Regions from separate parts of the Ensifer sp. ENS08 genome, predicted to be linked through region 1. Evidence: riboswitches for the same ligand, from Rfam matches in the RefSeq annotation. Region 1 holds a riboswitch; each other region holds the start of a gene.

The links. A riboswitch is a leader RNA that binds a small molecule or an ion and turns the genes downstream of it on or off. The one in region 1 is predicted to bind cobalamin.
Region 2: another riboswitch for cobalamin. It lies ahead of IB272_RS05650 (CbtB-domain containing protein); the one in region 1 lies ahead of IB272_RS08195 (DUF1636 domain-containing protein).
Region 3: another riboswitch for cobalamin. It lies ahead of bluB (5,6-dimethylbenzimidazole synthase); the one in region 1 lies ahead of IB272_RS08195 (DUF1636 domain-containing protein).

What each region holds. Positions count from the first base shown of each region.
Region 1 covers NZ_JACVBF010000002.1:524,470-532,295, reverse strand. The annotation lists gene IB272_RS08220 (mechanosensitive ion channel family protein) at 1-962, opposite strand, end outside; gene IB272_RS08215 (DUF924 family protein) at 1,089-1,649, opposite strand; gene IB272_RS08210 (iron ABC transporter permease) at 1,741-2,724, opposite strand; gene IB272_RS08205 (ABC transporter substrate-binding protein) at 2,812-3,765, opposite strand; gene IB272_RS08200 (ABC transporter ATP-binding protein) at 3,762-4,565, opposite strand; gene IB272_RS08195 (DUF1636 domain-containing protein) at 4,588-5,001, opposite strand; cobalamin riboswitch at 5,106-5,322, opposite strand; gene IB272_RS08190 (RidA family protein) at 5,500-5,976, opposite strand; gene aspT (aspartate-alanine antiporter) at 6,458-7,826, shown strand, end outside.
Region 2 covers NZ_JACVBF010000002.1:17,029-24,854, reverse strand. The annotation lists gene IB272_RS05670 (SRPBCC family protein) at 1-522, shown strand, start outside; gene IB272_RS05665 (anthrone oxygenase family protein) at 592-1,071, opposite strand; gene IB272_RS05660 (NAD(P)H-binding protein) at 1,068-1,898, opposite strand; gene IB272_RS05655 (TetR/AcrR family transcriptional regulator) at 2,003-2,695, shown strand; cobalamin riboswitch at 2,694-2,956, shown strand; gene IB272_RS05650 (CbtB-domain containing protein) at 2,997-3,173, shown strand; gene IB272_RS05645 (CbtA family protein) at 3,371-4,168, shown strand; gene IB272_RS05640 ((2Fe-2S)-binding protein) at 4,207-5,055, opposite strand; gene IB272_RS05635 (glucoamylase family protein) at 5,076-6,422, opposite strand; gene IB272_RS05630 (DUF1194 domain-containing protein) at 6,570-7,364, shown strand; gene IB272_RS05625 (GntR family transcriptional regulator) at 7,469-7,826, shown strand, end outside.
Region 3 covers NZ_JACVBF010000002.1:758,703-766,528, forward strand. The annotation lists gene IB272_RS09340 (phytanoyl-CoA dioxygenase family protein) at 1-1,033, shown strand, start outside; gene IB272_RS09345 (SDR family oxidoreductase) at 1,122-1,934, shown strand; cobalamin riboswitch at 2,032-2,244, shown strand; gene bluB (5,6-dimethylbenzimidazole synthase) at 2,290-2,985, shown strand; gene IB272_RS09355 (DUF2865 domain-containing protein) at 2,998-4,068, opposite strand; gene IB272_RS09360 (acyl-homoserine-lactone synthase) at 4,233-4,877, opposite strand; gene IB272_RS09365 (LuxR family transcriptional regulator) at 5,018-5,755, opposite strand; gene IB272_RS09370 (NADP-dependent malic enzyme) at 6,026-7,826, opposite strand, start outside.

The DNA.
Region 1 (7,826 bases):
GTAATGTCATGCTCGATCAGCGGGCGAAAGAGCCTGCGGCTGCCGGAAAGGAACACGAGCGCCGCCAGCAGCGACAGGAACAGCGCCGTCAGGAGCGGCACGCGCTTGTAGTTCCAGGCAAAGCTCAGCCAGCTCCCGACGCTGCGCGACAGCACCCGGGTCTCGTCCGCCGTCGCCGTCAGCGCGTCGTCGAACATTCCGGTCGACACTTCGGTGTTCTTCAGGAGCGTATTGGAAAACAGCGCGCGCCTTGTCGCGGTAATGGCGTTGGACAGCTTCGTCGCCTGCACCGACAGGCCTTCCGCCTCGCCGGTCAGCGCATTGATGGCACCACGTTCGGCCATCAGCCGCTTGCGCTCGGCCGTCACAATGTCGGCTTCGGGCGGTTGCCCCTCGGCCGGCGGATCGCCAAGTTCGGTCAGCCGCGCCTTGATTTCGTCCAGGCGCGGGCGGGTCGAAACCGAAACGCCGATGATCTGTTTGGCGAGCGCGTCGACCTGAACCTTGAGGTCGGCAAGCACGATGTCGTCGTCCTTGGCTTTCTCGACCCGTTCGGTCAGTCCCTTCAGTTCCTCGTCGGCCTTGGTCAGCTGCTCGGCCGCCTGGCTCTGGGCCGGCGGCGTCGCATCCGCCGGCAAGGCATCGGCCGCCGGCTGGGCATTCTGGGCAGGCTGTGTGGTTGTCGCCGCAGGTTCCGTGGCACCGGGGGTCGCCCCGTTCTCCGCTGGCTGCGCCTCCTGCGCCGGCTTGCCGGCAGCAGGCTGGGCGGCGGTCTGGGACGATTGTGCCCCTTGCGGCGATTGCGCCGGCTGTGCCGATTTCTGGCCCGCCTGCCCGTTTGCCTGTGCGGTTTGTTGCGCTGTCGGCTGCGCCGCCTTCTGGGCCATGACCGGGCCGCCCACGGCAAGCGCCAGCAGGCAGACGAGAATGGCGGGCAGTTTTCCGACAGAACGCAATTTCATGATCCTTGCAGATTGAGACCGTGGTCCGGAATCGCTCCGGCCGTCTTCATGTTTCGATGTGAATACGAAAGACGGCGGAAAGATGCAAAGAACGGCGATAAATCCCCGTCAGCGCCCGCTTTCCCGTTAAAAACCGGCGCCGGGCTGCGCCAGATAGGCAAGTTCGGCCTCCGTCGAGGGCCGCGCCAGGAAGGCGTTGCGATGCGGGAAACGACCGAACTGCTCGATCACCTCGCGGTGCCGGATGGCATAGTCGAGATAATCGGCATCGCCGAGCTCGGTAAAGAGCTTCACCGACATGGTCTGGTCGGTAAGGTTTTCCGAATGCTCGAAGGGCAGATAGACGAAGGCGCGCCATTCCGGCTTGATCGCCATGTCGGCACCGGCGCCAACGGCGAGCTTGGCCTCGTGCAGTGCCAGGCAATCGGTGGCAAAGGCGAGCGGCGTGCCGCGAAACATGTTGCGCGGCATCTGGTCCAAAAGCACGATCGCCGCCAGCCGGTTTTCCGGGCTCGCGCGCCAGATCTCGTCGACACCACGGGCCAGCGCCAGGTGCGACGCCTGGAAGCGGCGGATACAGGCCTGGTCGAGTTCGTGGCTCGTCCCGAACCAGTCGTCATAGGTGAGTTCGCCAAACCAGAAATTCAGAACGTCCTGCGGCGTGCAGATGTCAGCTTCGTTCGCCATATGCTCCTCATGCGGGCCAATCGCCGATCCCTCGGCTGCGCTAACACATAGGCCGGAACCGGCCCTTGTCCATAACGTGTTCCTACCCGCCTTACGCGCGTCGCTTCAGGATGGCAATGAAGGCGATGCCGCCGACGAGCCCGGTGACGACGCCGATCGGCATGTCCTCCGGCGCCATGATGACGCGGGCGGCCAGATCCGCAAGGATGAGCGTCAGCGCCCCGAAGAAGGCCGAGAGCGGAATGACCCGCACGTTGTCGCTGCCGGCCAGAAGCCGCACGAAATGTGGCACCATCAGCCCGACGAAACCAATCGCGCCGGAAAAGGCGACCATCACCCCGGTCAGAAGTGCGGTGACGACGAACAGCGTCAGCCGGAAGCGGCGCACGGGAATGCCGAGCGTCATCGCGGTTTCGTCGCCCATGGCGAGCGCATTGATTTCGCGCGCCCGGATCATCAGCCAGCCGAGGGAGGCGAAAAGCACCACGCCGGGATAGACGAGCTGCGACCATTGCGCCAGGCCAAGACCGCCGAGCATCCAGAAGATGACCGTATGGGTCGCCCTCGGGTCCCCAAGGAAAATCATGAGGTTGCCGACGGATGTCAAGACGAAGGCGACCGCGACGCCGGCCAGCACGAGACGGTCGGCGCTGCTGCCGAGCACGCGGGAGACGAAGGCGACGAGCACGGTTGCGAGCAGCGCGCCGGCAAAGGCAAAGAGCGGCACCGTGGCAAGACCGAGGATCATGCCGGTGTGCAGCAGCGCCACGATCGCGCCGAGCGCGCCGCCGGAGGAAACGCCGAGCAGATGCGGATCGGCAAGTGGATTGCGCGTGACCGCCTGCAGCACGGCGCCAGTCAGCCCCAGCCCGGCGCCGACGAGGCCCGCCAGCATGACGCGCGGCAGGCGCACGTCCCAGACGATGCTCTCGCGCCCCGCCGACCAGAAAGCCTCGACGCTGCCCGGCGAAATCTTGCTGGCGATGATCGACCAGACGGTCGCAACCGGGATCGGCGCCGAGCCGAGCGATACGCCGGCCGTGACGGTCAAGGCCAGCAGCAAAAGCGCCGTCATGAGACCGGCACCCGCCTTCAGCGCCCGTGCCGGCGCTAGGCGTGAAACGGCGACGGGACCAGGCGACGCATCCTCAGCCAGCATCGCTTACAGGCCCTCGCCCTGAAAGGCCTTGGCAAGCCTGGCAATGGCGTCGATGTTGCGCGGGCCTGGCGTCGCCTCGACATAATCGAGCACGACGAAGCGATCGTTCTTGACGGCATCGACATTCTTGAAGGCCGCATTGTTCTTCATGAAGGCGATCTTGTCCTCGGCCTTCACCTCGCCGTAGTTGACGATGACCACCACTTCCGGGTTGCGCTCGATCACCGGTTCCCAGGAGATTTCCACCCAGCTCTTTTCCACGTCGTCCATGATGTTGGCGCCGCCGGCGGCCTCGATCATCGCCGTCGGAATGCCGAAGCGGCCGGAAGTAAACGGCTTCTCTTCGCCGGAATCATAGACGAAGACCCGCGTCGGGTTAGCCTTGCCGGCGGTCGCCTTGGTGATTTCGGCAAGCTGGCGGCGATAGCCGTCAACCAGCGTCTCGGCGCGATCCTCGACGCCGAAGATGCGGCCGAGATTGAGAAGATCGACGAACATGTCGTTCATATCAGGCTTCTGCTTGGCCATCACGTGGATGCAGGATTCGGTCAGCTCGTAGACGCCGATCTTGAAGGGCGCCAATGTCTCGGGCGTGACCTCGCCGCCGACCTTCATGCCGTAGTTCCAGCCGGCAAAGAGGAAATCGGCATCGGCGTTGAGCAGCACTTCCTTGGTCGGATATTTCTCCGAAAGCTCCGGCAGTTCCTTGACGCCTTCGCGCAGCTTCTCGTCCAGCGTCTTCCAGCCGGAAACGCCGGTATAGCCGACCATGCGGTCCTGGAGCCTCAGCGCCAGCATCATCTCCACCAGGTTGACGTCGTTGGCGATCGCGCGCTTCGGCGCCGCGTCGAAGGTCACCTCGCGGTTGCAGCTCTTGACGGTGACCGGATAGGCGAGCGCCGGCGTGGCGGCGGCAAGCACGAAAAGAAGGGAAAATGGGGCAATATTGATCTTCATGAAATCGATCCCTGTCGAGGAAGTGAAAAGGAAAAGCGGGCGCCGCCGGCAGCGGCATTGTGAACGGTGGCGGTGACGCCGAAGGCGGCCGAAAGCTCGCTGGGGCTGAGCACCTCTTCGGGCGGGCCGAAGGCCGTCAGCCGCCCGGCGGTCAAGATCGCGACATCTGTCGCAAACTCGGCGGCGAGGTTGATGTCGTGCAGCGTCGAGACGATCGTCAGCTTCAGCGTTTGCAAGAGCTCGAGGATTTCGAGCTGGTGGCGGATGTCGAGATGGTTCGTCGGCTCGTCGAGGATGATGATGCGCGGTTCCTGTGCCAGCGCGCGGGCGATCAGCACCCGCTGCTTCTCACCGCCCGAAAGCGTCGAGAACTGGCGACCGGCAAGATGGGCGAGATCGAGATGCGCGAGCGCGTGCTGCACCCGCTCGCGGTCGAAATCGTTCCAGCCGCTCAAGCCCTCCCGCCGCGGAATGCGTCCCATCATCACGACGTCGCGCACGCTGAAGGGAAAATCGCCGGGCATCTCCTGCAAGACGACGGCGATTGTCCTTGCCGCCTCGCGGGCCGAGATCGACCAGAGATCGACGCCATCGACCGAAACACGGCCGGCATTCGGCTGCACCGCCCGGTAGAGGCAGCGCAGAAGCGAGGTCTTGCCGGCGCCATTCGGCCCGAGGATCGCAAGCCGGCTGCCGGCCGCGATCGCAAAGCCGATGTCGTTGACCAGCGTCAGGCCCGAACGCGGCCCCCAGCGAAGGCCCTCGACCGTGAGGGCTGCACCCGTTGCGTTGCAGCTCATGGGTTCGTTCCTCTGCGCGACCTCATTGGAAGTGCCCGCCGAGATCTTCGGAGACGAGCATCGCCGCGGGAATGCGGGCAAGCGTCTTGCCTTTCAGCCCGCGCGGCCGTTCCGCCGCCCGCGTCATGCCATCGCCACGCTCGGCATAGGTTGTGGCAAAGCGCACGAGATCGTCGATGTCCTCTTCCGGCGAGACGTCGCCGAAGAGATAGGTCGCCTTCCCCGTCGCCTGGAAGGCGATGGTGCAGGGCCGCGTGCAGGCCGCCATGCAGACCGTTCCGGCGATCGAGAAATCGCGATCGAGCGGTGCGCCGAGCGCTGCGATGCTCAGGTTGAGCCGCTTGATCAGCTCGGCACCGGGCACGCATGGGCCGCCGGTGAAGCGGCAATCGGTGCAGACCGTTATCTTGTGCTGTCGGAAATTCGGCTCAGCCATTCCTGCCCTCCGCCGGACTGACGGCAAGAGATGGCGAAACGGCAAGAGGACGGAAAACCGTCGTATGAAAGCCAGTTCTTTTCCATCGGAACACCCCGTCCGTTGTGGTTGATCGGTTCGATGGCAGGTCTCCTGGCTCGCGGGTCGTGGCGCATCCACGTCTTCCCGGTCTTCGACCAGTGACATGGTGTGAATGCGCTTTCCGCTCACAGTTGCGGGGGCAGCCACGGTCTCGGCCCCATCAGGGTCGTCCGTTCCGTGTTCCCTTTTCAGCCGCTTCCGCATTGTCGCGGACGCAGCACCATCAACGCCTTCCTCGCATGAATCGGCGGATGAGACAACCGCACGACACAGGCGGGAGGGATCTATCAACATGCGGCGTTTCGTCATGCGAGGTTTGTTATAAAATAACATTACGTAGCGCAAGTCGAAAATTGGGCGCCGGACACAATCCGACGCCCGCGATAGCGACCACGCTAAAAGACGTGCCGTGCTACCTCAGAACTCCGGCGGCAAGAGTTCGGCCGTCAGCGTCACCGCGACAGAGGCGTTGCCCGGCAGGTTGCGCACGCCGCAGACGGAGCGAACATGGCCAGCCCTTTCGCCAAAGGCGGCCGCCAGAAGCTCGGAAGCACCGTCGAGTACCTTCGGGTGCTCCAGGAAATCCTCAGTGCAGGCGACATGTCCCTCCAGCCGGACGATCTGGCGAATACGCTCGAAACGGCCGAGATGCTCATGGATCTGCGCCAGCGCGTTGAGCACTGCCAACTCTGCGGCCTTGCGCCCCTCGTCGATGGTCACATCGCGCCCGAGCAGCCCCGTATGCACGAAGCGCCCGTCCAGCAATGGCCCCTGCATCGAAACATGAAGCATCTCACCCGCCTCGATCACCGCGCGATAGGCGCCGAGCGGCCTCGGCGGCGTCGGGAGCTGAACGCCAAGTGCGCCGAGCCTTCGGATAACCTCGTCCATCATTGCTTCCCCTCCTCGTCACCTTACGAACCGGCCGCCTTGCGGAGACGACACCGCTTTTTTCTCAAGCCCACGAAATTCTGCCGCCCCTATCGCAAGCAGCAAGACGCGCCGTTCCGTGCCCAGCAACTTTTCCAAGCATAACCAAGAGAAAACGCCTCATGCCTCACGTTGGGAGATAACGTTACGAATTACAACACCAGAGTTGAAGTGCCATCGCGATCCGGGCCAGTGCCGCGGTCTTGCGATCGAATGCGACCGACACATCGCGGCGGCCTCGATCCCCAACCCCAAGTAAAAACGCTGAAATGTAACATACGTTACGCTCACGTAACCCTATGCCCGTTGAGAATTTCGACGACCGAAGCGACAATTGCCGGGATTAAGATTGGGCATCGACAAGCCTCGGAAACAAGCTCAACTTAGCCGCGCAGATCCCGAAATGAAGTGACGGCAACTCAACTTTCAGAAGGGAATAGCATCAGTGAATCCCATTGATTTCTTCGTCGACACGCTTCGGACCTATCCGCCTGTCGCCGTCTTCCTCGCCCTCGGCATCGGCTTCCTCATCGGTCCGATCAAGGTCGCGGGGTTCAATCTTGGAAATGTCACCGCCACGCTGCTTGCGGGCGTTCTCATCGGACAGCTGGGTATCCAGGTTTCCGGCGACCTGAAATCCACCCTGTTTTTGATTTTCCTCTTCGCCGTCGGCTACGGCGTCGGGCCGCAATTCGTGCGGGGCTTGAGCACCGATGGACCGAAACAGATCGCCTTTGCGCTCTCCGTGCTGGTGCTGTGCCTCGTCGTTCCCTATCTCTGCGCGCTGATTGCCGGGCTGCCGCTCGGCTATGGCGCCGGCATGTATGCCGGCTCGCAGACGATCTCGGCTGCAATCGGGGTTGCGACCGACCAGATCAATTCGCTCGGGCTGACGCCGGAGCAGGCCAAGACCTTTGCCGACCAGATCCCGATCGCCTATGCGGTGACCTATATCTGGGGCACGATCGGCTCGGCGATCATCCTCGCCCAGCTCGGTCCCAAGCTTCTTGGCATCGACCTTCCGGCGGCCTGCCGCGAATACGAGGCCAAGCTCGGCGGTGGCAGCGAAAGCAGCGAGCCCGGCATTACCCGCGCCTATCACGACTTCGGCCTCCGGGCCTATCGCGTCGACGCGGCAAGCGGGCTCACCGGGAAACCGGTCAAGGACATCCTTCCCGGGATCCGCGTCTTCGTCGAGCGCCTGCGGCGCGGCGACCAGATCATCGAGGCCGATGGCAACACCGTGCTGCAGCCGGGCGACGTCGTCGCCTTTTCGGGCCGGCGTTCGCTGCTCGTCGAAAACCTCGACAACAAGCTGCTCGAGGTCGAGGACAAGGAGCTGCTCAACGCGGAAGCCGAAGTCCTCGATGTCTACGTGACCAGCAAGGCGCTCGCCGGCAAGACGCTGGCGGAAGTCAGCACCATGGATTGGGCGCGCGGCGTCTATGCCCGCAAGATCATCCGCTCGCTGGTCGAGATCCCGGTGCTGCCCGGGACGACGGTCGAGCGCGGCGACATCGTCACCATCGGTGGCGCGAAACGCCATGTCGAAGCGGCGATCAAGGCGCTCGGCTTTGCCGACCGGCCTGTCGAGACGACCGACATCGCCTTTCTGGGCTGGGGGCTTTTCATCGGCGCGATGATCGGTGCGCTGACGATCACGATCGGCGGCATCCCGATCGGCCTTTCGACCTCCGGCGGCGCGCTTCTGGCGGGCCTCGTGCTCGGCTGGCTGCGCACCACCTACCCCGCCTTCGGCCGCATCCCGTCACCGGCGCTGTGGCTGATGAACACGCTCGGCCTCAACATCTTCA
Region 2 (7,826 bases), 510 kb from region 1:
GTCGTCGCACCAGACGCGGTGCGCATCGAGCGCCTGCTTCCCGGCCCGATCGAGCGGGTCTGGTCCTATCTGACGGAGGAAAGCAAGCGCCGGCTCTGGATGGCGTCCGGAACGATCGGATCGAAGGAAGGGGCCGAGGTCGAGCACGTCTTCCGCCATTCGGAACTGACGACGGAGGACGATCGGCCACCGCAGAAATACGCCGAGCACGCCGGCGAGGTGCACAATTACGGCCACGTGCTCGCCTGGGAGCCGCCACGACTACTGGCCTATACCTGGAACGAAGAGACCGGCACCCCGTCGGAGGTCCGCTTCGAGCTCAGCCCCCGCGGCGACAAGGTGCTGCTCGTCGTCACCCATAAGCGCATCGCCGACCGCGCGGTCATGACCAGCTTCTCCGCCGGCTGGCACGTACACCTCGACATTTTGCGCGCTCTGCTCGAAGGCGAAAAGCCGGCAGCCTTCTGGAGCAAGTTTGCCGACCTTGAAGCGCAATACGACGCGCGTATTCCGAAGCCCTGACGGCGGGATGGGCTTGAAGGTCAGGACGCGTGCAGGCGCCGGCAAGGATCGACTTGCCGGCGCTTTTCGTCAGGTGCGGGCGAAACCGAGAACGAAAAACGCCAGCGCGCCGATCGAGGCCCATGTGCGCACGTGGTTCCACCAGACCCAATCGGTCAGATAGCGCTCACGCCAGAGATCGGTCGCCGCCTGACCGGGGGCTGCCGCGGCGAGCGCGTCATTCATCGGCACGTTGAAGACAATGGTCACCAGCAGCACGCCAACGACATAGGCAATGCCACCGGCGGCAAGCCACCACCTGCCCTCGCCCCCCGAGATGAAGGCGACGACGACGAGCGCCAGGGCGAGCAGCGCCGTGCCCATGAAGGCGCTGAGGAAGATCGGGTTCTGGATCACGACATTGATGGCGTTCATCGCGGCGATCCCCTGCTCCGGCGGCAGCCGCGACAGGGCCTGCATGATGCAGACCGAGAAGATGAAGAACAGCCCGGCCATCAGGCCGGAACCGATCGCGGCGGCAAACGCCAGAGCGGGGATCAACGGGATCATGCGGCAAGACTCCAAACACCAGTTGCTGCGGTTTCCCGGGCGTAATCGGCAAAGTCGCGCGGACGCCGCCCAAGCACGCGCTCGACATCGGACGTCATGCTGGAATTGCGTCCGTCGAGCACCGAGGTGAAGAGATAGCGGATGAGTTCGACATAGTCATCCGGCACGCCGTCCGCCTTGAGATGCGCTGCGAAGTCGGAAACCGGAATGGCCTGATAAGAGATCCGACGGTTGGCGGCCGCGGCGATCTCGGCGACGGCCTGGGCAAAGGTCATCAGGCGCGGGCCGGTCAAGGCATAGACCTTGCCGATATGCGCATCGTCCAGAAGAGCCTCAACCGCCACGTCGGCAATGTCGTCGCAACTGACGAAGGGCTCGGTGACCTCGTCCACCGGCAGGAAGACCGAACCACTCACCACGCCGTCGGCCAGGAAGCCTTCGTCGAAATTCTCGAAGAACCAGCTGCCCCGGATGACCGTCCAGTCGGCGCCGGAGGCCTGCAGCGCACGCTCGGAGGCTTCCGCCTCGTCCTCGCCGCGGCCCGACAGGAGCACCAACCGTTTGATGCCGGAGCGAACGGCAAGGCTCGAGAACTTGGCGATGACGTCGACGGCGCCCGGCACCGCCAGATCGGGCTGGTAGCAGACATAGATGCGATCGACATTTTCAAGGGCGGGCGTCCAGGTCGCCTCATCCGTCCAATCGAAGGAAGGCGACGCCGAACGGGCGCCGATGCGGACCGCTATGCCCCGCTCCCGAAGGCGATCGGCCACCCGCCGCCCCGTCTTGCCGGTACCGCCCAAAACCAGTGTGACTTTCTGAGACATCGTTTCCTCCTGAGGTTCCACCAACAAACATGAGCATCTCTCACATTTGCAAATGTGATAAATCCTCGTATTTTAGGAGTCAAGTCAAAATGTGAGCATTACTCATGATTCCAGATGCAAGTCCCGCCACGCTTCCCGCCAACGACGAGCCTGCGCTGCGCCGGACGCCGAGCCAGAAGCGCAGCCGCGAGCGCGTCGAGCAGATCCTTGCCTGCGCGACGGCGCTCATCCAGGAGAAGGGCAGCGACGCCATGCGCATGAGCGAAGTCGCTGAAAAGGCGGGGATTTCGATCGGCTCGCTGTATCAGTACTTTCCCGACAAGGCGGCAATCGTGCGCACGCTGGCCGAGCGCTACAATGCGGTCTGCAACGAGTGCATCGCGGCCGAACTGGCCAAGGTCACGTCGATAGCCGAACTGCGCGACGCCTTCTCGCTGCTGTTCGACATCTACTACGACATGTTCCTCGCCGAGCCGGTCATGCGCGACATCTGGTCGGCGATGCAGGCCGACAAGGCGCTGCGCGAGATCGATCTTGCGCAAAGCCGCGCCGGCGGAAAGCTGCTTGCCGATGTCTGGGCCCGGCTTGTGCCGGAGACACCGCGCGAAGAGATCGACAGCGCCGCCTTCCTGATCATGCATCTCGGCGACTGCACCATGCGACTTGCAGTCTCGGTCGACCGGGCCGAGGGTGACCAGATCGTCGAAGCCTACAAACGCATGACCATCAAGGATTTTGTCGCGGATGGACCGCGCGGCGGCGCGCACTCAATTGACAACTCCATGACACAATCCTAATCATCTGGGATCGATTGGTTCCCGGGACGCGAACGTGTTTCGGGAGTAAACGGGAATGTGACGGATGGACCCAAGCTGGGCATTCAAATCACGGCCGACCCCGCGACTGTAGAGCGACGTCGATCCACCGTTCCGGAGCGATCCGGAAGAAGCCACTGGCAAGACCGCGAGAGGGCGGCCGAGCTGGGAAGGCGAGGCAGATCGAGGGCATCGAGCCCAACGCCGTGAGCCAGGAAACCTGCCACTCGATACGGGCATAGGGCCCAACCGGGAATTTCCCGATGCCATCACGGAGGTTGTCATGGCTACGTCTACCATTTCGAGCACCCCGCTCTCCCTCAGCGATCGTCTGACCGCTGGCGTCATCGCGCTCTTCATCGGCGCATTCCTCGTCTTTGGCGCCGGCCTTGCCAACTCGGCAGTGCTGCACGACACGGCGCACGACACCCGCCACTCCTACGGCTTCCCCTGCCACTGACCGATGCGCCGGAACGTGAACAACGTTCCGCATCGAACAATCTGCGGACCTGAACGCATCCGGCCCGAGCCGGATGGAGGCCTGCGTGCATCCCGGTTTTTCCGGCGCGCGAAGGCCATCCGCAGCATAGGGAAAATGGGAAGGCTCAAGGACCACGCCACAGGGCGTGGCTTTTGTCGTTATCGAGGGATTTCAAGATGATTGTCAGAACGCTTCTGGCCGCGATCGTGGCTGGATTGATTGCCGGTGTCTTCATGACCGGCGCCCAGGAACTGCGCGTCACACCGCTGATCCTGCATGCAGAAGAATTCGAAGGCGAGGCACCGGCCGCCACCGAACAGCCCGCCGCCCAGCCGGGTGCGGCACAGCCGGCCGCAGAAAACCACGACCAGCATTCGTCGCTCAAAGCCGTGTCGCCGTTCGGCGCTTTCCTCGACGCTTTGTCGCCGATCACCCCGGCCTATGCCCATGAGGGCGAGCATGAGGAAGGCGGCATCATGTTCGGCATGAGCCGCTTCTCCGGCACGCTGATGGCGAACCTCGTCACAGGTTCCGGCTTCGGTCTGCTGCTCGCCGGCGTCAGCCTGGTGATCGGCTACCCGATCACGCTCAGGAACGGCGCGCTGTGGGGCGCCTGCGGCTGGCTTGCCGTGCACATGCTGCCGGCGATCGGTCTGCCGCCGGAACTGCCGGGCTTTCCGGCAGCCGAACTCGGCGACCGCCAGACCTGGTGGCTGGTGACCGTGGCGCTCTCCGCCGTCGGCCTCTATCTCGTCGTCCTGCGCGAGGAGATCGTCTCCAAGGTCGCAGGCCTGGTGGCGATCGCAGCACCCCATGTCTACGGTGCGCCGCAGCCGCTCGATATCACCAGCAACGTTCCGGCCGTGCTCGGCGCCGAGTTTGCGGTTGCCGCACTCGCCACCACGCTTGCCTTCTGGATCGTACTCGGCGTCGTCTCCGGCTTCATCAACGAGCGCTTCGTCAAGGCACAGTGATCACTGATCACAGATCGTCAGCAAAGCGACGGCGGGGTTCAGGTCCCGCCGTTTTGCATGAGATGCGCCGCCAGCCGCGCGCGGCGATCTTCCGGCTCCAGCAGCACGCAAGTGTCGCAGAAGCTGCCCCCTTCCGTCTTGAAGTAGAGACAGCAGCCGCAACGGATCCGATACTGGCGCGACAGCTGAGCGCCGCTTGCCGGATCGAGAGCCGCGATCTGCTCGTAGCAGAGCTCCTCTGAGTAGAGCCGCGAACCCGGTCGCTTGACGATCGCCAGCGCCTCGGCCATGCCGCGCGCCTCGTCGCCGATCGCGCGGCCGATTTCCAGGAACGCGCCGGCCAGGGCATCGGCCGCGAGCCGCCATTGCGCCCCGCTCGACAGCCCTGCTCGCGCTTTCAGAACCGCAACGACGGGTGCCAGATGGGCGATGAAGCCCTGTTCGAATGCGCTGACACCTTCGCCACCCTGGCGCTCCGTCGCCGGCGGATGCAGGCGAAAATGATAGCGCTTGCCCGCGACTTCGACGCCACGGTGAAGCCGCGTCCAATCCTCGAAACGAATGCCGGCCACCTCCGCCTGCGACCCGGCGCCGAGATGGAACGCGCCAAGGACTACGCTCAGCTGGCGGCTATAGAAGGCGATCAGATGCGCCGCCCGGACCCGGTCGGTCATGCCGACCCCGAAGAAATCCTGATAGGCGAGCCCCGCCTCAAGGCCAGCGCTGCCGGTAGCCCAGAAGTCGCCCGGCGCGCTGAAATCACTGGCCGCCGGCCCGAGCGAGACGGCAGCCTCGGGAAACTGGGCACGCAGATGGTCGGCGACGGCCAGCGCCTGCGGCGCAAACGCCGCGGTCTCCGCTGTCGGCCGGTGGTCGTTCAAGCGCATGCCGTCTCCGTCGTCCGTTCTCATCCTCTGGCGCGGGATGCGGGCGGATTACCACACGCGCCTTCCCCCTCCTGCAGCCAGCCACCGTCGAAGCCCGCCCGTTCAAGGCCGAGGCGGATCGCCGGCATGCTGCGCATCAGCGCCCAGCTAAGGCCGCTTTGCCAGTTCTCGATCATCATGACAACGAGGCCCTGGTCAAGACCGACGACCCGCGCATCGATCCAGCCCTCCGGGCCTGCGCCGGCGGCCAGGCTCGGGTTAAAGCCGCCAGGAAAGCGCCCTTCGCTCAAAAGTCCCGGATAACTGTCTGCCATATGCACCAGGGAGGCCTGCGCCGCATCCGGCTCGAACGGCAGGCAGGCAAGCGGCGCCCAGGGCACGAGCGTGCCGTCATCAAGGCCGTAGGGTGCGCCGCGGTTCACATAGCCGAAAAGCCGCTGCTGGCGCCCATCCGCAAGCCGCAGCCGGCCGCGCGGCGCATGGCAGGCGCTGAGGCCCCACAGGTCCTCGCCATATCCGGCGAAACCGCCGGGATTGGAGCGCGCATGGTCCCGCTGCAAGGCGATGGCGCGTCGGGTATTCTCGAAATAGTCCGTCCCCCGCTCTCGCATCGGCCGGTCGGAAAGCCCGCGTAGATCGAGCCAGGCCTGCGGAAAGAGATGGATGAAGAGTGGGGCCGCATGCAGATGCGGCCGGCCGTCGACCGGAATCCAGTCATGGCCCTCGGCGAAGGCCGCATAGTGCTCCGGTTCGATCGAATGGTCGGGCGCGCCGAGTGCCAGCACATAGAGCAGCAGCGCTTCGCTGTAACCCCGCCAGCGATGCTTCAAGAACCGCCCCGGCGGCCGCCAGCCCATCGTCAGCGTGTCGCCCCGATTGAGCGCCCAGCGCCAGTCCACCCGCGCATAGAGCCGATCGGCAAGCGCGCGGATCTCGCATTCGTCCGCATCCCTACCGTAAAAATATGCAGAGGCGGTCAGGCAGCCGGCGATCAGCAGCGCCGTATCGACGGTCGAAAGCTCGCTCTGCCAGGTGCGCTCACCGGTCCGCATGTCGAGGAAGTGATGGTAGAAGCCGCGATAGCCGGTCGCCTGCCGGTGGCGGGACTGCGGGCTTTGGACAAGGAAGCGCAGGGTCGTCGCCACCCGCCGCGCCGCGTCGCTGCGCGAAAGCCAGCCGCGCTCGACGCCGATCGGATAGCAGGAAAGGCCGAAGCCGGTCGCAGCGATGCTCGCCGGCGCGCCCGGCAACGCGGTGTCGGCGATCAGTCCGGTGACCGGATCCGAATGTTCGAGGAAATACCCGAACGCCGTCTGCTGCAATCGATCGATCTGAAATCGCTCAGTATTTTCCGTACGCTGCGGCATTTCGCCTTTCCTGTCCGACATCCGGCCTCATGCAGGACCCGGCAAAATCACTCTTTAGTGAAGGCCAACTACACCCAAACGGTCGCCGAAATCCAATCTTGTGTTACAGTCTTCTAATCTGACCGCGCGCAATGACTGGTTGAAGCGATGTTGAGCGTGTTGGCGTTACTCCTTTCATTGAGTGGTGGCCCGAGCCCATCGACCGCCGAGGCGACGAATGTCGACGTCGAACTGATCCTGGCGGTCGACATGTCCGGCTCGATGGATCTCGACGAGGCCCGCATCCAGCGGGCCGGCTATGTCGAGGCACTCCGGCATCGCGACTTCCTTGATGCGGTCGAAAGCGGCCAGCTGGGCAAGATCGCCATCGGCTATTTCGAATGGGCCGGAACGGTGAACGAGTCCTCCGTTGTCGCCTGGAAGGTCATCGACAATGCCGCCGACGCCGACGCCTTCGCCAAGCTGATCGAAGCGCGGCCGGTCGGCACACGCCGCGGCACCTCCATCTCCAACGCCATTACCTATGGCACGGCGCTGATCGATTCCAACGCGTTCAGCGGCGTGCGAAGGGTCATCGACATCTCCGGCGACGGGCCGAACAACATCGGCCCGCCGGTGCTTCCAGCCCGCGAGATCGCGATCACGCGCGGCATCACCATCAACGGGCTTGCCATCCTCATCCGCCCGTCGGTTTCGACCGGCCCGCTTGACCAATATTATGCCGAATGTGTCATCGGCGGCCCCGGCTCCTTCGTGCTGCCGGTGCACGAGCCCGAAGATTTCTCCATCGCGATCCGCCAGAAACTGGTGCTCGAAGTCAGCGGCCTGCCACCACCGCCGACCATACGCTATGTCGATGCCTTCCCGGCGCCCGATTGCCTGATCGGCGAGAAATTGCGACCGGGCTTCCTCGACCGGGTCTATCCGGAGCTCGACAAGTAGCCTCGCTAGACCGGACGATGCCCCCGCAACCTTTGCGCGTCAGATTGTCGTTTCCCTTCGCTTCGTCCGACGATAAGATGGCGCGTTGCTTCGCGGATCGATTCATGTCCTTGACCACCACGCCCCATCAGGCCGAACTGGCCACAGACCCGACCACCGACACCGGCAGTCAGCACATCCGCGATACATTGCGCGATGCGATCGTCGAGCGGCGGCTTGCGCCTGGCACCAAGCTTTCGGAAAGCGACGTCGGCGAACTCTTCAACGTCAGCCGAACGCTGGTGCGCGCCGCCCTGCAGGCGCTGTCCTATGAAGGCCTCGTCAACGTCGAGAAGAACCGCGGCGCCTTCGTTGCGCACCCTTCGATCGACGAGGCGCGCCAGATCTTTGCGACCCGCCGGCTGATCGAGCCCGGCGTCGTGCGCGCCGCCGCCGCCCAGATCGGCAAGGCGGAGCTTTCCG
Region 3 (7,826 bases), 230 kb from region 1:
CGCCGCGCTGATTGCGGCGTGCGGCGATGCCGAGGCGCGGCGTTCTGTTTTGGCGGAGATCTGCGAGGTACTGGTGACCGGGCCTGGCGTGGCGGTTTTCAAGCGCGCCTTTGCCGATACGACAGCAATCGACGTCGCAAGCGGGGTCTTTGACGCCATCATCGACGAGCAACATCGTAGCAACAGCGGCGGCGGCGATCACTTCGCCAAACCCGGCGCCAATGACCGCATCTGGAACTCGCTGGAAAAGCACTGCCTGAACGCGCCGGAGAATTTCGCCTCCTATTACGGCAATGCCGTCATAGCGCTCGTCAGCGAGGCTTGGCTCGGGCCGAACTACCAGATGACGGCGCAGGTCAATCGCGTCAATCCTGGCGGTGCGGCGCAATCGGCGCACCGCGATTATCACCTCGGCTTCCAGACCGCGGCCGTGATCGAGCAGTATCCGGCGCATGTGCACAGGCTTTCACCGGTGCTGACGCTGCAGGGGGCGGTTGCCCATTGCGACATGCCGCTCGAAAGCGGACCGACGCTGTTCTTGCCCTATAGCCAAACCTATGTGCCGGGCTATCTGGCGCTCAACCGGCCGGAATTCCGCGCCTATTTCGACGCACACCATGTGCAGCTTCCGCTCGAAAAGGGCGACGTTGTGTTCTTCAACCCGGCGCTCTTCCATGCCGCCGGCACCAACCGCTCCCGGGATATCCGCCGCGTGGCCAACCTGCTGCAGGTGTCTTCGGCCTTCGGTCGCGCAATGGAAACCGTTGACCGACTGACCATGAGCGCGACGCTCTATCCGGCCTTGCGGGCCTTGCTGGCGGACGGGACGCTGACGCAGGCGGAAGCGGCCAACGCGATCTCCTCCTGTGCCGAAGGCTATTCGTTCCCTACCAATCTCGACCGGGATCCGCCACTCGGCGGGTTGGCGCCGAAGACGCAGGCGCAGTTGATGCGCGAGGCTCTCACTGCGGGGACGGGCGAACAAGAGTTTCTCTCGGTGCTGGAGGCGCAGGCGAAGCGCAAGCTGAGCTGACGAGCGAGTTACAATTTGACAGGCTCCCGGTGTGTTTCAGCCGGGAGCCGCAGCCGTTTCAAACGATCATTTCCGAGGGAGGAATTCGATGAGTGGACAATTGCAAGGCAAGATCGCCATCGTCACCGGTGGTACGCAGGGACTGGGCGCGACGATTGCTGGCCTTTTCGCCGAACGCGGCGCTGAAGGCATCGTCATCTGCGGCCGCAACGCCGCCAAGGGGCGGGCGAAGGCCGAGCAGATCGGCAAGGCAAGTGGCGCGAAAGTCGTCTATGTCGAGGCCGATCTGGAAAAAGTAGAGGACGCCCGCAAGGTGGTCGCCGCTTGCGACGCGGAATTCGGCCGGGTCGATGCGCTGGTCAACGCCGCAGCTATTACCGACCGTGGCACGATCCTCGACACCACGCCCGAACTCTTCGACCGCATGTTCGCGATCAATGTGCGCGCGCCGTTCTTCCTGATGCAGGAGGCGGTGAAGATCATGCGGCGGGAGAAGACCGAGGGCACGATCGTCAACATCGGCTCGATGTCGGCGATGGCCGGCCAGCCGTTCATTGCCGCCTATTGTTCGTCGAAAGGCGCCCTCGAAACGCTGACCAAAAACACGGCCTATGCGCTTCTTCGCAACCGCATTCGCGTCAACGGGCTGAATATCGGCTGGATGGCGTCCGAAGGCGAAGACCGCATCCAGCGCGAGTTTCATGGCGCGGCTGCCGATTGGCTCGAAAAGGCGGCGGCCGGCCAGCCCTTCGGTCGGCTCGTCGATCCGGCCGAAGTGGCGCGGGCCTGCGCCTATCTGTCGTCGGCCGAGTCCGGGCTGATGACCGGATCGGTGATTTGCTTCGATCAGTCGGTCTGGGGCGCCTATGACGGTTCGCCACATCCGGTCGCTCCGCTTTGAGGTGGAGGCAAACGACTAAGCTCGACAGTAGCCGGCGGAAAGTGGCGTGCCATGTCTCGGCCGGGTTGGCGCCGCTTGTCTTTCTCAAACGGCTGTGCACTTAGTGCCGTCGTCAGGTGCCCGCGAAAGCGGGAGAATCGGGAATCCGGTGTCATTCCGGAACGTGCCCAACGCTGTGACGGGGACGATCGCGTCTAAGAGAGCCTTGAATTGATTCAAGGTTTTGCCACTGGATCTTCAAGCGATCTGGGAAGGCGAGGTGATCGGTTGAACCGAAGTCAGAAGACCGGCCTGGCGAGATAGACCGAACCCCGCGTGGACGGCGGGAGGTTTTCGCATTGTTGGGGATCGAACGATGCTGACTGAACCGAAGGGCGGCCTTGCGGCTGCCGGCGCCTTTTCGCTGCCAGAGCGGGAGGCCGTCTACCGTGCCATCGAGACACGTCGCGACGTGCGCGATGAATTCCTGCCCGCGCCATTGCCGGATGATCTGATCGGGCGCCTGCTGGCCGCTGCGCACAGCGCCCCGTCCGTGGGCTTCATGCAGCCGTGGAACTTCGTGCTGGTGCGGGCGGAAGAAACGCGTGAGCGCGTCTGGCAGGCGTTTCGCCGCGCCAATGACGAGGCCGCGCTGATGTTCGAGGCGGAACAACAGGCCAAGTACCGTGCGCTGAAGCTCGAAGGCATCCGCAAGGCGCCGCTCAGCATTTGTGTCACCTGCGACCGCACGCGCGGCGGTGCCGTCGTACTCGGGCGCACCCACAATCCGCAGATGGACGTCTATTCCACGGTCTGCGCCGTGCAAAACCTCTGGCTTGCGGCGCGGGTCGAAGGGGTGGGCGTCGGCTGGGTGAGCATTTTCCACGAGGCCGAGATCAAGGCGATTCTCGGCATCCCAGATCATATCGAGATCGTTGCCTGGCTCTGCCTCGGCTATGTCGATCGCCTCTATCAGCAGCCGGAACTCGCCGTGAAGGGCTGGCGCCAGCGCCTGCCGCTCGACGAGCTGGTTTTCGAAGACGGATGGGGACGCAGCAAGGAGAAGGCGTAAGGCCTCGTCCGATCAATTCTGGACCGGCTGATAGGCCGGTCCCTTCGGATGCTTGAGGTCGATGGCGGTTTCTTCCTGCGGCAGGTAGGTCGGGCCGACGACGCGAACCTTGTTCTTCGACGGATCATAAGGCCGCTCTTCGGCCGGCGCCTTGGCGGTATTGCTCGCCGCTTCCGGCTTCTTGGTCTCGATGACGATGATCGACGACTGGTCGTCACCGATCTTCGTTCCGTTTGCCTTCGGTGTGGTCGAGGCGGTCTGGGGTATCTGGCAGCCGCACTGGCCGGGTTTTCCGACGGCGCGGGTGCGATAGGCAAAGGCGTTGGGCATTTCGGTATAGGGACGGCCGGTCACGGCCGAGACCATCTTGTCGCTCTCTTCCGTGTTGAGGTCGTGAAAATAGAGCTCGGTCTCAGCCCCCGGACAGCGCGCCCGACAGGCCTGCTCGTCGCGCGGGAAATCGGCCGGCGTCGCATCTGAAGAAACCGGGAAAAAGGCGCCGTCGCAGGTACGCACGCACATGGTTCTGAGCGTGCCGCTATAGTAGCGCTCCTGCGGTGCGTAGCCGTCTTCGCCTCGGCCGAGCATCGGGCCGTAGGCGTCTTCCGGCGGCAGGTCGGCAACGATGTTGCGGTGGCTTTCCGGCACGTCCGGTTCCACGCTTGCGAACTCCTCGCGGTCACCATAGCAACCGTTGATCTCCAGCGCGGCGAGGATGCGGCGCCGGCTGTCGTCGCTGCCGCCGGCGACGATCTGCTCGCGCTCGGACTTCAGCATGCGCAGATTGTCTTCCATCTCGGCGATCAGGCTGTTGAGGCCGTAGCAGGTGTCGGGGTCGCCGCCGTCGAAGCCAATGGCGTTGCCGCCACCGCAACCCGCGCGGCGGCGGTCGTTCTTTGCCCGCCGCAGCTCGATATTCTGCCGCGAGATCGCGCTTGCGTAGTCGCGCGCATCGGCATTGCTGGCGACGTAGTCAGGCAGTTGCGCGAGCCGCGCGTTCAGTCGGTCGCAGGCCGTCGATGCCAGTGACGGACCGGCACCGATCAGAACCAGAGGCACAAGGGCCGCAGCGACGTGTTTCATGCGCGTGAACACGGGCGAAAGTCTCTTCCTGTTGCCAGGTCGGCGCCGACCTTCTGCGGGTGGCTGCCAGCGGCATTCCTGTTTCGCCTCCATCATAGAGCTTGTCGGTGATCGTGCAACGACAAGCGACGGTTTGCGTTAACAGCGCAGATCGACTGACGCGCTTAGGCGGCGCGGGCGGTTTCCAGCGACATCGGACGTTCGAGCACGGTACCTTCGATGGCAGCGACCGCCTTCATCCGCGTGAGCAGATCCGGCGTTACTTCCCAGGCGACGGCAACCGCGAAAACGGAGCCGATGCGATGCGGTTCGGCGATACGCTCGCCCGGGCATCCCATGCGCCGGAACATGCGCTCCAGGAACACATCCGTCACCGTGACGATGTGGCTGATGCCGGAAGCAAGGCCCAGCTCGCCGACGCCGCACATCAGTTCGGCGGCCGCGACCGTCACCTGGTTCGACGCGCGGTCCTGCGAGATCTCGGGCTCGATGCAGAAGCGGCTGGATTCCCAGACCGAAGCGCTGCGGATTTCCGGATTATCGCCAAGCAGGATCGGGAAGGTATCGTCCAGCATGTTTGGGCCGAGTGTCGGCAGGAGGCGAAGCGCGCCGCGCAGCCGGCCGGTATCGGGCGCATAGGACAGGACGTAGAGCGGGTTTGCCTGGTCGTAGTTGTCGATTTCCCAGTCGCCTTCGGTCTGCACGTCCCATTTCAGGAAGTCGTGGAAGACGCGCTTGCGCAACCGGAACATGTCGTCGACGGCCGCCGGGTGTTGTGCGCGGGTCTTTCCGTTCAGGATCCTGATCATCGTTTTCTCCATCCGAGTTTGGGGATGGGGCGATGCTGTCAGGCTCGCGGCGGTTGCGTAACTGTCGCTAGCGACAGTTCAAATGCGCGATATTTGCCACTAGATTTCGAGGGGTTTCGGTGGAGGCGTATTGTCGGGTGTCAAACGGAGGGTATCAGAGCGTGTCGTACGGCCTGTGCCACAGCCTGAGTGTTGGAAACGACATTCAGCTTGCGTCGCGCATTGGTCATGAAGAAGCGCACGGTGCGCTCGGAAATACCGAGGATCGTGGCGATTTCCCAATAGCTCTTGCCGGCGGCGGCCCAGGTCAGGACCTCGGTCTCGCGGCCGGTCAACCGCATCTCTCGGGTCGAAATGCTGCCGGCCATGGCGCCGTGCTCCAGCATGGCGGCATGGAAGAGATTGGCGGCCAGCTGGAAATCGCGCAGGTGATGGCGGCGATAGGTCGTCCATTCGCCGGCTGTCATGTTGACGTTGATTGCGAGCAACGCCATGCGCCCGGCGGGCGAGGGCAATGGCAAGGCGACGCCCTCAGTGGATATGCCGATTTCCTGGGCTGCCTGGAACAACGGTTCGCATTCCGGGAAGCGATGCCGCGCCATCGTCCATTCCACCGGCCGCACGCCGCCAAGCGCCAGCTTCAGGATCGGATCGATCCGGTGAAGGCTGCGGGCATGGTAAATCTCGGCAGCGTAGGCGCCGAAGGTGTGATGCAGCCGGCAAACCTTGAGCTCGTCCGCATAGGGCTCGGCTTCGAGATAGAGAAGATGGGCAATGCGGAAGGTTCGACGCATCAATGTGAAGAAATGAGCGGGCTCGACGCAGCCGCCACATTCCAGGATTTCCAGCATGTCGAGGACAGCCTGCTGCTCAGTCATGCCACAACACCGAATCTCGTCCGAGGCCCCAGCATGGTTAGAGGTTCACCTTTTGTCCAGCGCAAACTTTCCCGATTGGTGTATAAGACCAATTGCGCACGCCTTGATTGTAGTTGTCGATCGGCCGCGTGACAGGGGCTGATTCGCGGGTGATCTGCAAAACCAGCGATGCCGCGCCTGAAGCAGGTGCGACATCCGGATACGGTTTTGCCGGCGCCGGCATGGCGCCCGAATGCAGCGAAGACCGGTGGCGATCTCCGCGTTGCCATCTCAACCCGGATGGCTGGCTTCGACCACCGCCAGGGCCGCCATGTTGACGACGCCGCGTGAGGTGACCGACGGCGACAGGATATGGGCGGGAAGCGCCGAGCCGAGCAGGATCGGGCCGACATGCAGGCTGTCGGTCATGGTCTTGACGACACCGAGCGTGATGTTGGCGGCATCGAGATTGGGGAAGACCAGCAGGTTGGCTTCGCTCGACAGGCTGCTGTCCGGCATGACGCGCTGGCGCAACGCTTCCGAGATCGCGGCATCGCCGTGCATTTCGCCGTCGACCTCGAGATCCGGCGCGAGTTCCCGCACGAGCTGCAGCGCCGTGCGCATCTTGGTGGCGCTCTCCGAATCGCGCGAACCGAAGTTCGAATGCGAGACGAGGGCGGCGCGCGGGGTGATGCCGAAGCGGCGGATTTCCTGTGCCGCCATGACCGTCGTCTGGGCGATCTCTTCGGCGCTCGGGCAGTAGCTCACATAGGTGTCGGTGAAGAAAGTTGCGCCGCGCTGCGAGATCAGCAGGCTCAAGGCCGAGAAATCGAGCACGCCGTCGCGCTTGCCGATGATCTGCGATACGTCGCGCAGGTGCTTGCTGTAGCGCCCTTCGACGCCGCAGATCAACGCATCGGCTTCGCCGCGCTTGACCGAGAGCGCGCCGATGACGGTCGTGTTGGTGCGCACGATCGTGCGGGCGGCTTCCGGGATGACGCCGAGACGGCCGACGAGGGCAAAATAGTCCTCGACATAGTCGCGGTAGCGCGGATCGCCTTCGGGGTTGACCACCTCGAAATCGACATCCGGACGGATGCGCAGGCCATAGCGACGCAGGCGCGTCTCGATGATCTGCGGACGGCCGATCAGGATCGGGCGGGCCGTGCCTTCTTCGAGCAACACCTGGGCGGCGCGCAGCACGCGTTCGTCTTCGCCTTCGGCAAAGATAACCCGGTTCTTCTGGGCGTTCTTGGCGGCGGCAAAGACCGGCTTCATGATGAAGCCCGAGCGGAAGACGAAGCGGTTCAGCTTGTCGAGATAGGCGTCATAGTCCTGGATCGGACGGGTGGCGACGCCGCTTTCCTCGGCTGCCTTCGCAACCGCCGGCGCGATGCGCAGGATAAGGCGCTGATCGAACGGCGAGGGGATCAGGTAGTCCGGGCCGAAGACCGGGGTCTCGCCGGAATAGGCGCGGGCGGCAACATCGGAGGGCTCTTCGCGGGCAAGACCGGCGATGGCGCGTACGGCCGCCATCTTCATTTCTTCGTTGATCGTGCTTGCGCCGCAGTCGAGCGCGCCGCGGAAGATATGCGGGAAGCAGAGAACGTTGTTGACCTGGTTCGGGAAGTCCGAGCGGCCGGTGCAGATCATCGCGTCCGGACGGGCTTGGCGGGCGGCTTCCGGCATGATTTCCGGCGTCGGATTGGCGAGCGCCATGATCAGCGGCTTTTCGGCCATCTGCGCCAGCAGTTCCGGCTTCAGGACGCCGGCGGCCGAAAGGCCGAGGAAGACGTCAGCGCCGCCGATGCTGTCGGCAAGCACGCGGTTGCTGCTATCCTGCTCGTAGACGGACTTCCATTCGTCCATCAGCACCTCGCGGCCCTTGTAGACGAGGCCTTCGAGGTCATGGACCCAGATGTTTTGGCGCTTGGCGCCGAGCGTCACGAGAAGGTTGAGACAGGCGAGTGCGGCGGCACCTGCGCCCGAGGTGACGATCTTGGCGGTCGCGATGTCCTTGCCGGCGAGTTCGAGGCCGTTGAGGATGGCGGCGGCGACGATGATCGCGGTTCCGTGCTGGTCGTCGTGGAAG